4 regions of the Bradyrhizobium sp. AC87j1 genome follow, and region 3 is predicted to be linked to each of the others. Evidence: predicted binding sites of a transcription regulator. Region 3 holds the regulator's gene; each other region holds the start of a gene.
What was found. Region 3 encodes LexA, which represses DNA repair genes until DNA is damaged. Its sites were predicted from a motif close to TGTTCNNNNTGTGTTCNG; they were not measured.
Positions count from the first base shown of each region.

Region 1: a site for LexA is predicted at 1,454-1,471, ahead of uvrA (excinuclease ABC subunit UvrA). Genes of this name have one in related genera too.
Region 2: a site for LexA is predicted at 973-990, ahead of CV770_RS28730 (single-stranded DNA-binding protein). Genes of this name have one in related genera too.
Region 4: a site for LexA is predicted at 1,234-1,251, ahead of CV770_RS15870 (DUF3072 domain-containing protein). Genes of this name have one in related genera too.

Region 1 covers NZ_PTFE01000070.1:15,999-18,197, reverse strand. Annotated here, with positions in the region: gene uvrA (excinuclease ABC subunit UvrA) at 1-1,358, opposite strand, end outside; gene CV770_RS28745 (outer membrane protein) at 1,643-2,199, opposite strand, start outside.
Region 2 covers NZ_PTFE01000070.1:12,425-14,623, reverse strand. Annotated here, with positions in the region: gene CV770_RS28735 (outer membrane protein) at 1-697, opposite strand, end outside; gene CV770_RS28730 (single-stranded DNA-binding protein) at 1,146-1,643, shown strand; gene gyrA (DNA gyrase subunit A) at 2,001-2,199, shown strand, end outside.
Region 3 covers NZ_PTFE01000005.1:85,976-88,174, forward strand. Annotated here, with positions in the region: gene CV770_RS05160 (hypothetical protein) at 1-169, opposite strand, end outside; gene lexA (transcriptional repressor LexA) at 737-1,438, opposite strand; gene CV770_RS05170 (molybdopterin molybdotransferase MoeA) at 1,615-2,199, opposite strand, start outside.
Region 4 covers NZ_PTFE01000026.1:21,648-23,846, forward strand. Annotated here, with positions in the region: gene CV770_RS15860 (hypothetical protein) at 261-623, shown strand; gene CV770_RS15865 (DUF6496 domain-containing protein) at 636-923, opposite strand; gene CV770_RS15870 (DUF3072 domain-containing protein) at 1,003-1,197, opposite strand; gene CV770_RS15875 (hypothetical protein) at 1,313-1,534, shown strand; gene CV770_RS15880 (hypothetical protein) at 1,553-1,750, shown strand; gene CV770_RS15885 (hypothetical protein) at 1,863-2,111, opposite strand.

The sequences.
Region 1 (2,199 bases), on a different contig from region 3:
GCCTCGGGCTTGAGCCGAAAGCCCTTGCAGCCCTCGCAGGGCACGTCGTGGAAATACTTCGCCAGCTCCTCGCGCGCCCACTCGCTTTCCGTTTCACGGTAGCGGCGGTTGATGTTGGTGATGACGCCTTCGAACGGCTTCTTGGTGTCGTAGGAGCGCACCCCGTCCTCGTAGGAGAACTTGATCTCGTCCTCGCCGGAGCCGTGGAGGATGGCGTTCTGCGTCTTCTTGGCCAGGTCCTTCCACTTGGTGGTCAGCGTGAACTTGTAGTGCTTGCCGAGCGCGGTCAGCGTCTGCACGTAATAGGGCGACGACGACTTGGCCCAGGGCGCGATCGCGCCCTTGCCGATGGCGAGCTCCTTGTCGGGAATGACGAGGTCTTCGTCGACATGCTGCTCGACGCCGAGGCCGCCGCAGGCCGGACACGCGCCGTAGGGGTTGTTGAACGAGAACAGGCGCGGCTCGACCTCGGGAATGGTGAAGCCGGAGACCGGGCAGGCGAACTTTTCCGAGAACAGGATGCGCTCGGGTCCGCTCTTGTCGTGGATCTTGGCGGTCTTCTTCTTCTCTTCGGCGGGAGCCGCCGCCGGCGCGTCGGCGAATTCGACGACGGCGAGGCCTTCGGCGAGCTTCAGCGCGGTCTCAAAACTCTCTGCGAGGCGCTGGCCGATGTCGGCGCGCACCACGATACGATCGACCACGACGTCGATGTCATGCGGGAATTTCTTGTCGAGCGTCGGCGCTTCGGCGAGCTCATGGAAAGTGCCGTCGATCTTGACGCGCTGAAAGCCCTTCTTGAGCCATTCGGCGAGCTCCTTGCGGTACTCGCCCTTGCGGCCGCGCACGACGGGCGCGAGCAGATACAGGCGCGTGCCCTCGGGCAGCGCCAGCACGCGGTCGACCATCTGCGAGACGGTCTGGCTCTCGATCGGCAGGCCCGTGGCCGGCGAATAGGGCACGCCGACGCGCGCCCAGAGCAGGCGCATGTAGTCGTAGATCTCGGTCACGGTGCCGACGGTGGAGCGCGGGTTCTTCGACGTCGTCTTCTGCTCGATCGAGATCGCCGGCGACAGGCCGTCGATCTGGTCGACGTCAGGCTTCTGCATCATCTCGAGGAACTGGCGCGCATAGGCCGACAGCGATTCGACGTAGCGGCGCTGGCCCTCGGCGTAGATCGTGTCGAAGGCGAGTGAGGATTTGCCGGAGCCGGAGAGACCGGTGAACACCACCAGCTTGTCGCGGGGAATCTCGACGTCGATGTTCTTGAGGTTGTGCTCGCGCGCGCCACGGATCGTAATTGCGCGCAGGCTGGAGCCCGCGTTCTGTTGTTGGCGCTTCGCCTTGATCACTTCATCCATCCGAGTTGCCCTCAAGGAATCCCATGGGTGCGCGACCGCGCCAATAAAAAAGGCGCGCTCGCCCGGAACCGGGATCGGCGCCGATGGGGTTGTCAGCGAACGTAGGAAGAACGGAGACGGATTTCCAGTGGGACTTGCGAATCGTCAACGGAATGTTGGCGCGCTGGCGGCATCTGGCAGCAGGGGCTTTGCGGAACTGCGCGGCAAGGTGCCGCGAAAACAAAAAGGCCGGCGCGAGCCGGCCTTTCGTGACGATGCGACGTCGTAGCGATCAGGACTTCAGATCAATACCGGGCGACCACGGGGCCGCCGAAGGTGTAGTTGAGGCGGACGGTGCCCATGTCGACGTCCTGCTTGATCCGGTCGATGCGGTCGTTGACGCCGAGGGTCGTGAACGAGTTGTTGCGCTTGCCCATGAACAGATGGTCGTATTCGATCGCCACGGACCAGTTCGGTGCGAAGCCGAATTCGATGCCGGTGCCGACCGCGCCACCCCAGCGGGTCTCGCTCGCGCTATCGAGGACGACGCCGCCCAGCAGACCATTATATTTGGCGTGCGTGACAGCCGCGCCACCCTTCACGTACCAGAGCACGTTGTTCCAGGCATAGCCGACCTGGCCGGTGAACAGGCCAATCGCATCGATCTTGGACTGGTTGACCAGCGGTCCAAGCACCAAGCTCGTATTCGAGCCCTTCAGGTTGGCCCAGTCGCCCTGAGCTTCGAGGCCGAACACCCAGTTGGCCGACTGCCAGCGATAACCGACTTGGCCACCGACGACGCCGCCGGTCGCATTGTGACAGCCTTCAGCCGTGTCCGGACCCGCAACACCGAAGATATTGT
Region 2 (2,199 bases), on a different contig from region 3:
CCTTGACCGTGTGGACGGTATCGGTCCACTCGGACCGGTTGGTCACGACGGGGCTGTACTGAATGGTGCTCTTGCCGAAATCGATATAGTTGTATTCGACCTTGGCCGACCAGTTCGGAGCGAACATGTATTCCGCGCCGGCGCCGACGGTCCAACCCCAGCGGGTGTTGTTCTGGATGAAGACGTTTCCGGGGATGCCATCGTAGCGATGCTGAATGTCGCCGACCGCAGCGCCGCCGCTGACGAAGAAGAGAGCGGGGCCGGTCGAGTAGCCGAGACGGCCCTTGATGTCGCCGAAGCCGCGGATTCTCGTGAAATAGGTGTCGCCGAGGCCGGCATTGATCTCGGCCGAACGACCGTTGATGTCAGCCCAATGATAGTCGCCCTCGATGCCGAACACCCAGTTGGCCGCCTGCCAGTTGTAGCCCACCACGCCACCGACAAAGCCGCCGGTGGTGTCGTAGTTCTGACTTCCAGCAAACAGCGCCGTATTCGGACCGCCAAAGAAGGTTTCGTCGCTGCGGCCCCAGGCACCGCCGCCCTGCACACCGAGGTAGAAGCCGGTCCAGGTATAGATCGGAGCGGGCGGCGCGACCGGCGCCTTTGTATAGGGACGTGCTGCGAGGTCGGCAGCACCGGCCGGAGCCGAGAGGGTCAGCGCAACCGCGCCGGCGAAGCCAATCAGAATCTTCTTCACTGTAATCTCCCCAGTCGTGTCCGCCTCTCTGAGTTCCCCAAGGCGGACTATCAGGCGCGAGGCCCATTGCATCAATTCCAGGCACGACGATAGCTCGATTCTGCGGCAGAGTCCGTGCCCGGAGCGCAACAGTTGGTGGTAATCGGCCTTCCTCTAACTTAATGAATGTTAAATGGTTTTTGTCATTCACGGGAACCCGATTTGGTTCCATCCCAATTGCCATCATGGCGCCATTTAGGCGCCATCCCGTCTCCACATTTGGCAGCGATTTCTGCAGGAACAAATCTGGAACGGACCGCCGGTCGGTGCTATATGTGGGGATAACCTTGGGGGTGACGGGCTGAGCAGCCCCTGCAAGCGTATAGGGTCGCCTTAACAGGGCGCAGAGGAACGCGGGCAGCGCGCTCGGCCTTAGGAAATTCAGTGGCATTCGGAGTGGAGAGCGGCGATGGCGGGAAGCGTCAACAAGGTCATTCTGGTTGGAAATCTCGGCAAGGATCCTGAAATCCGCCGCACCCAGGACGGGCGGCCGATCGCGAATCTGAGCATCGCCACCTCCGAGACCTGGCGCGACAAGAACAGCGGTGAGCGCAAGGAAAAGACCGAGTGGCACCGCGTCGTGATCTTCAATGAAGGGCTCTGCAAGGTCGCCGAGCAGTACCTGAAGAAGGGCGCGAAGGTTTACATCGAGGGCGCGCTCCAGACCCGCAAATGGACCGACCAGAGCGGCGTCGAGAAGTACTCGACCGAGGTCGTGCTCCAGGGCTTCAATTCAACGCTCACGATGCTCGACGGTCGCGGCGGCGGCGGAGGAGGCGGCAGCTTCGGCGACGAGCCGGGCGGCGATTTCGGCTCCTCCGGACCCGTCAGCAGCGCACCGCGCCGTCCCGTGGCCGCCGGCGGCGGTGGCCGCAACAGCGACATGGACGACGACATCCCGTTCTGAGCACGGACCGGACGATGAGGGGGCGCTGGCCGGCTGAGCGGCGCCTTCCCATTTCGTGTCAGCAAACCTTACTAATCCGCAGAAAGGGCTCGGGATTTCCGGGCCCGCTTCATGTTTGGGTTGAACTCGGATCGCGCCGGCGCAATCGCGTCGACGGCGCACGCCGGCCGCGCGATTGACGAGGTCGCGGAGGTGATTTCGGAAGGCCTGTTCCGGGCCCCTCCGAGGCGCCCTCCGTACAGCCGTAAGTTATTGGAAAAATAAGCGGAAAAAGCGCTTCCCTGAAGCCTGCAAGGGTGGTTATCAGGGGCTCGATGCGCTATATGATTCCCAGATAAAACCTCACCGGATTCCCCCTTGGCTGACGACGACAAGCCCGGCGACCAGCCGGGGCAACCCTCGGATATTCGCCCCGTCTCCATCTTCGAGGAGATGAAGAAGTCCTATCTCGACTACGCCATGAGCGTGATCGTGGCGCGGGCGCTGCCTGATGCCCGCGACGGTCTGAAGCCGGTGCACCGCCGCATCCTGTTCTCGATGAACGAGCAGGGGCACA
Region 3 (2,199 bases):
CGTTGTCGGCGAAAGCGAGCTCCGTTCCCGGCAGCAGGCAGACCGCGACGGAGAGATCGGCTTCGGAGGCGAAGCCGCGGGTCGAGGTGCCGCGGAATGTTGTCGTGACGATCGTCTCGCCGACTTCTGCGGGGCGCGTCGCGACGGCATGCAGGCTGTAGTCACACATCGGGTGCTCCTCAATGCAGAGATAGCGACCCGCACCTCTTTCGGAGGCGCAGGCCCCTACCAGAGTGGAAGCACGTGACGGTCTGCTTGGTTGTAGGCAAATCTACGGCTGGGATCCGCGAGCCCCGATCACATTATCTTTTCCATCTTTTCCGAATTCGATAGGAACAAAGTCGGCTTCCGTGCATTTGGCAGGCGCGCGTCAACGACCGGCGAAACCAGCCAGCCCGAGTATCGTCAGCTCGGCTGTGTACGCGGTCGTTGCGGATTTTCTAGATCACGGCCGTGTCCTTGCCGACATGATGATGCAACCAGCGTCGCTGCGGCTGCGCTCAAACGATCTGGCGCATTTGGGCTGTCTCCCTCGAACTCGAAAGGCCGCGAAGCGATGTTGCTTCGCGCGGCCTACCGAGGATGTCGCGAAAGGAGGAGGGGCCGGACAATCTGTGCAGTACCAGAAGGGCTATCCCGCCGGAGCGGACCATCATCCGCTCCGATCTCTGATCGGCGATGCCGATCGAAGGCGCGCGCGAGGCGCTGACTACTTCCGGTATGAGTAGTTCCGGTATCAGTACTTGCGGTAAAGCCCGATCAGCTTGCCCTGAATCTTCACGCGGTTTGGCGGCAGGATGCGCACCTCGTAAGCGGCATTGGCGGGCTCCAGTGCGATCGAGGCGCCGCGGCGGCGGAAGCGCTTGAGCGTGGCTTCCTCGTCGTCGATCAGCGCCACCACGATATCGCCGGTATCGGCGCTCTCGTTGCGCTGGATCAACGCCATGTCGCCGTCGAGGATGCCGGCCTCGACCATGGAATCGCCGCGCACTTCGAGCGCGTAATGCTCGCCGGAGCCGAGCATGTCGGGCGGCACGCTGATGGTGTGGCTGCGGGTCTGCAATGCCTCGATCGGGGTGCCGGCCGCGATTCGGCCCATCACCGGCACCGCAACGGGTCGCTCGCCCTCGTCTGCGGACGGGCTGGAGCTCGCGCGCACCTTGCCGAGATTGCCCTCGATGACGCTTGGCGTGAAGCCGCGTCGGTTGCCGGCGGCAGCCTGGAGCTCCGGCAGCTTGATCACTTCGATGGCCCGGGCGCGGTTGGGCAGGCGGCGGATGAAGCCGCGCTCTTCGAGCGCGGTGATCAGGCGGTGGATGCCTGACTTCGAGCGCAGGTCGAGTGCATCCTTCATCTCGTCGAAGGACGGCGGCACGCCGCTTTCCTTCAAGCGTTCGCTGATGAACCGCAGAAGCTCGTATTGTTTGCGCGTTAACATCTCGACCAAAGTCCCCCGGTTGATGTCGTTCGATTCCGAGACGATGAATTCAGCGATAAGCCGCTACATCCTCGAAACAAATCATGAACGGACACTATATGTTCGATACATGTTCCGCAACTGCTTAATTTAGCGTGAACAAGACGGAGCGCGCGGAATGCGTGTGGCCGCGCAGGTCAGACGGGGAGCCGCAGCACCTCGCAAGGGCTGCCGGCCTCGGCCTTTGGCGCAAACGGTGCGCGCACGAGAAGTACCTGTGCTGCAGCAAGATTCGCAAGCAGAGAGGAGTCCTGATGGCTGACGGGAAGGGCGACGAGCGTGCCGTCGTCGCGCAGCTCCAGGCGCGCGCGCAGATAATCCTCGCGCTGGTCGTTGGCGCCGAGATCGCGGCCCAGCACGACGCGCTCGCGATGGTGATGAATCACCGAACGGCCCGACAGGGCGCGAATCAGCGGCACCATGAACAGGAAGGCGCAGACATAGGACGACACGGGATTGCCGGGCAGGCCGATGACGCCCATCGTCCCTAAGCGTCCGTGCATCATCGGCTTGCCGGGCCGCATCGCGATCTTCCAGAACGCCATCGCGATGCCTTCGTCCTTCAGCGCCTGCTGGACCAGATCGTGGTCGCCGACCGATGCGCCCCCGGTCGTGACCAGGACGTCGGCGCCGCTTTCGCGCGCGCGGCGGATGCCGGCGGTGGTGGCCTCCAGCGTATCGGCGGCGACACCGAGGTCGATGGTCTCGGCGCCCTCGCTGCG
Region 4 (2,199 bases), on a different contig from region 3:
CATGGATCAAGGAAGGCGGCCCTCGAGGCCGCCTTTTTCGTTCGGCTTCAGGACTCCCGGGAGGCGATCGATAACATTCTCGTCAACGGCAGCGACGATGACGCGGTTCGTCCGAAAAAGCCGTGTTCGCTCATCAAAGTTCCGACTCGTGCAGGTCGCCGGCGGCAACGATGCCACCGGGACTAGTTGCAAGCGTGGAACTTCGAACTTGCCGCCGGTTTCTGGAACTGGCCGCTGGTTCGCATTTGATCGGTGCCGACATGGATCGATTGAAGCTCTCGCTGAGGAGGGCGCTACTCGTGGCGCCATTCGTGCTCTGGGGCGGAGACGCTCTCGGGCGGGACGACGGCCGCTATGCGGACTCACCCCTGAAGCCATGGTTCGACAGCCTGCGCAGCCACCTTGGTCCGTGCTGCTCGGATGCGGATGGTTTTGCCGTCGCCGATCCCGACTGGGAGTCGCATAACGGGCATTATCGCGTGCGTCTCGACGGCGAGTGGATCGAGGTGCCGGACGAAGCCGTCATCACCGAGCCGAACCGGGCCGGCCGCACCATGGTGTGGCCGGTGAAGACCGCGTTCGGCGTTTCGATCCGCTGTTTCATGCCGGGCAGCATGATCTGACACGGGCCAACGTCAGCGCTTGCTGGATTTGCGCTTCGACGATTTCTTGGTCGTCCTCTTCTTGGACGTCGTCTTGGACGTCTTCTTGGAGGTCTTCTTGGCAGCCTTCTTCGGGACTTTCTTGCCCTTCTTGCGTGCCTTCGACAGTCCGATCGCGATCGCCTGCTTGCGACTCTTCACGCGTCCGCCACGGCCTTTACGACCGCTCTTTGCCGTGCCCTTCTTGTAGCGACGCATCTCGCTTTCGACATCGCTGCCGGAGCTGCGCGAGTAGCGGCGCTTCTTTGCCTTGCGTGCCATGCATGTTCTCCCTTGGCCGGGGAGAACCATTCGACACGGGCATGGTTCCGAAGGACGCGGACAGCGTACCAGGCGCAGCCTAGAAGGAATTCGCCAGCTCGATCTCCGCTTCCAGCACCTGAATGCGCCGTGCGGCCTCGGTGAAGGACAGATCGCGCGCATATTGCGCGGGCTGATACGCTTCTTCACTCAGCCGTTTCAACCTCTGCCCCTGCGTCCGTGTCATCTGCTCGGCGAGGAAAACCCTGGCGTCGTATTTGCCTTGAACCAGCATGTCGCTTCTCCGTCCTGAAATCGTGACTTGACTATATGTTCTTATTTTGTTCTAACAAGCCATGGACAACAGAATTAATGAAATTCGGCGTAAAATCAGCGCCTTGAGGGTTGAGATGGCCGGCGTCGAGGCCTCCGTGCGCGATCTCATCAACGGCGACCGCGATTGCGTCCAGCAGGCCCTGGCGCAGATGGATTTGCGCCGGAAGGTCAATTTGCTGATCGGCGAATGGAAGGCTGCCGGCGGCCGCGATGTCCTGCCTGACGTTCGCGACCGGGTGCGCCTTCGTCTCGTGAAGACAGCCGGCAATCCCGAGCGCGCGAGCACGCGGCGCTGAAACCTTTTGGGGGCCGCCGTGGAGGAAGACCCGGACACTTACCGGATCTTGAGGTTGCGCGCCGAGATTCTCGAATTGGGCTCTGCCATCCGGCAATTGCAGCGTGCGGGGCTCGACGATGCTGCGGCCCAACTTCTGATCGGACGCAAGCGGGCGCAGCTCGAGCAACTCGTGAAGACGAATGCTGCGCTCAACTCTGAAACGCGTCGCCCGTAACGAGCTGACGCGGGCGCTCGACGATGTGGCGCTCGATTGCCGATCCCGCATCAAGAAACAAGAAAAAAGCCCCGCGTCGCCGCGGGGCTTTTGATGTCATGTCGGCCTGAGCTCACTTGGTATTGCTCATGCCCTTGCTGCTCTTGTTTGTCATGGTGCCGCCCTGGTCCGAGCCGGGACCGGAGCCGCCCTGGCCGGAAGGATCCGCGCCCTTCGAGGCCTTGGTGTTGGCGCCCGTGGTCTGCGAGGACGACATCGATGATCCGTGTTTGGCCTTTTGCGACTTGGCCTGTGCGGCGAGCGGCGCGGCGGCGAGGCCGGTGGCCAGCATTGCGGTGAGAACGAGCTTTGCCGTTGTCATGCGGGGAACTCCCTGAGTTAAATTGACGCAGGCAGCCAACCGCCATTTGCCGAAGGAGTTCCCGACAAACGCATCTGCCGCGCCGCAC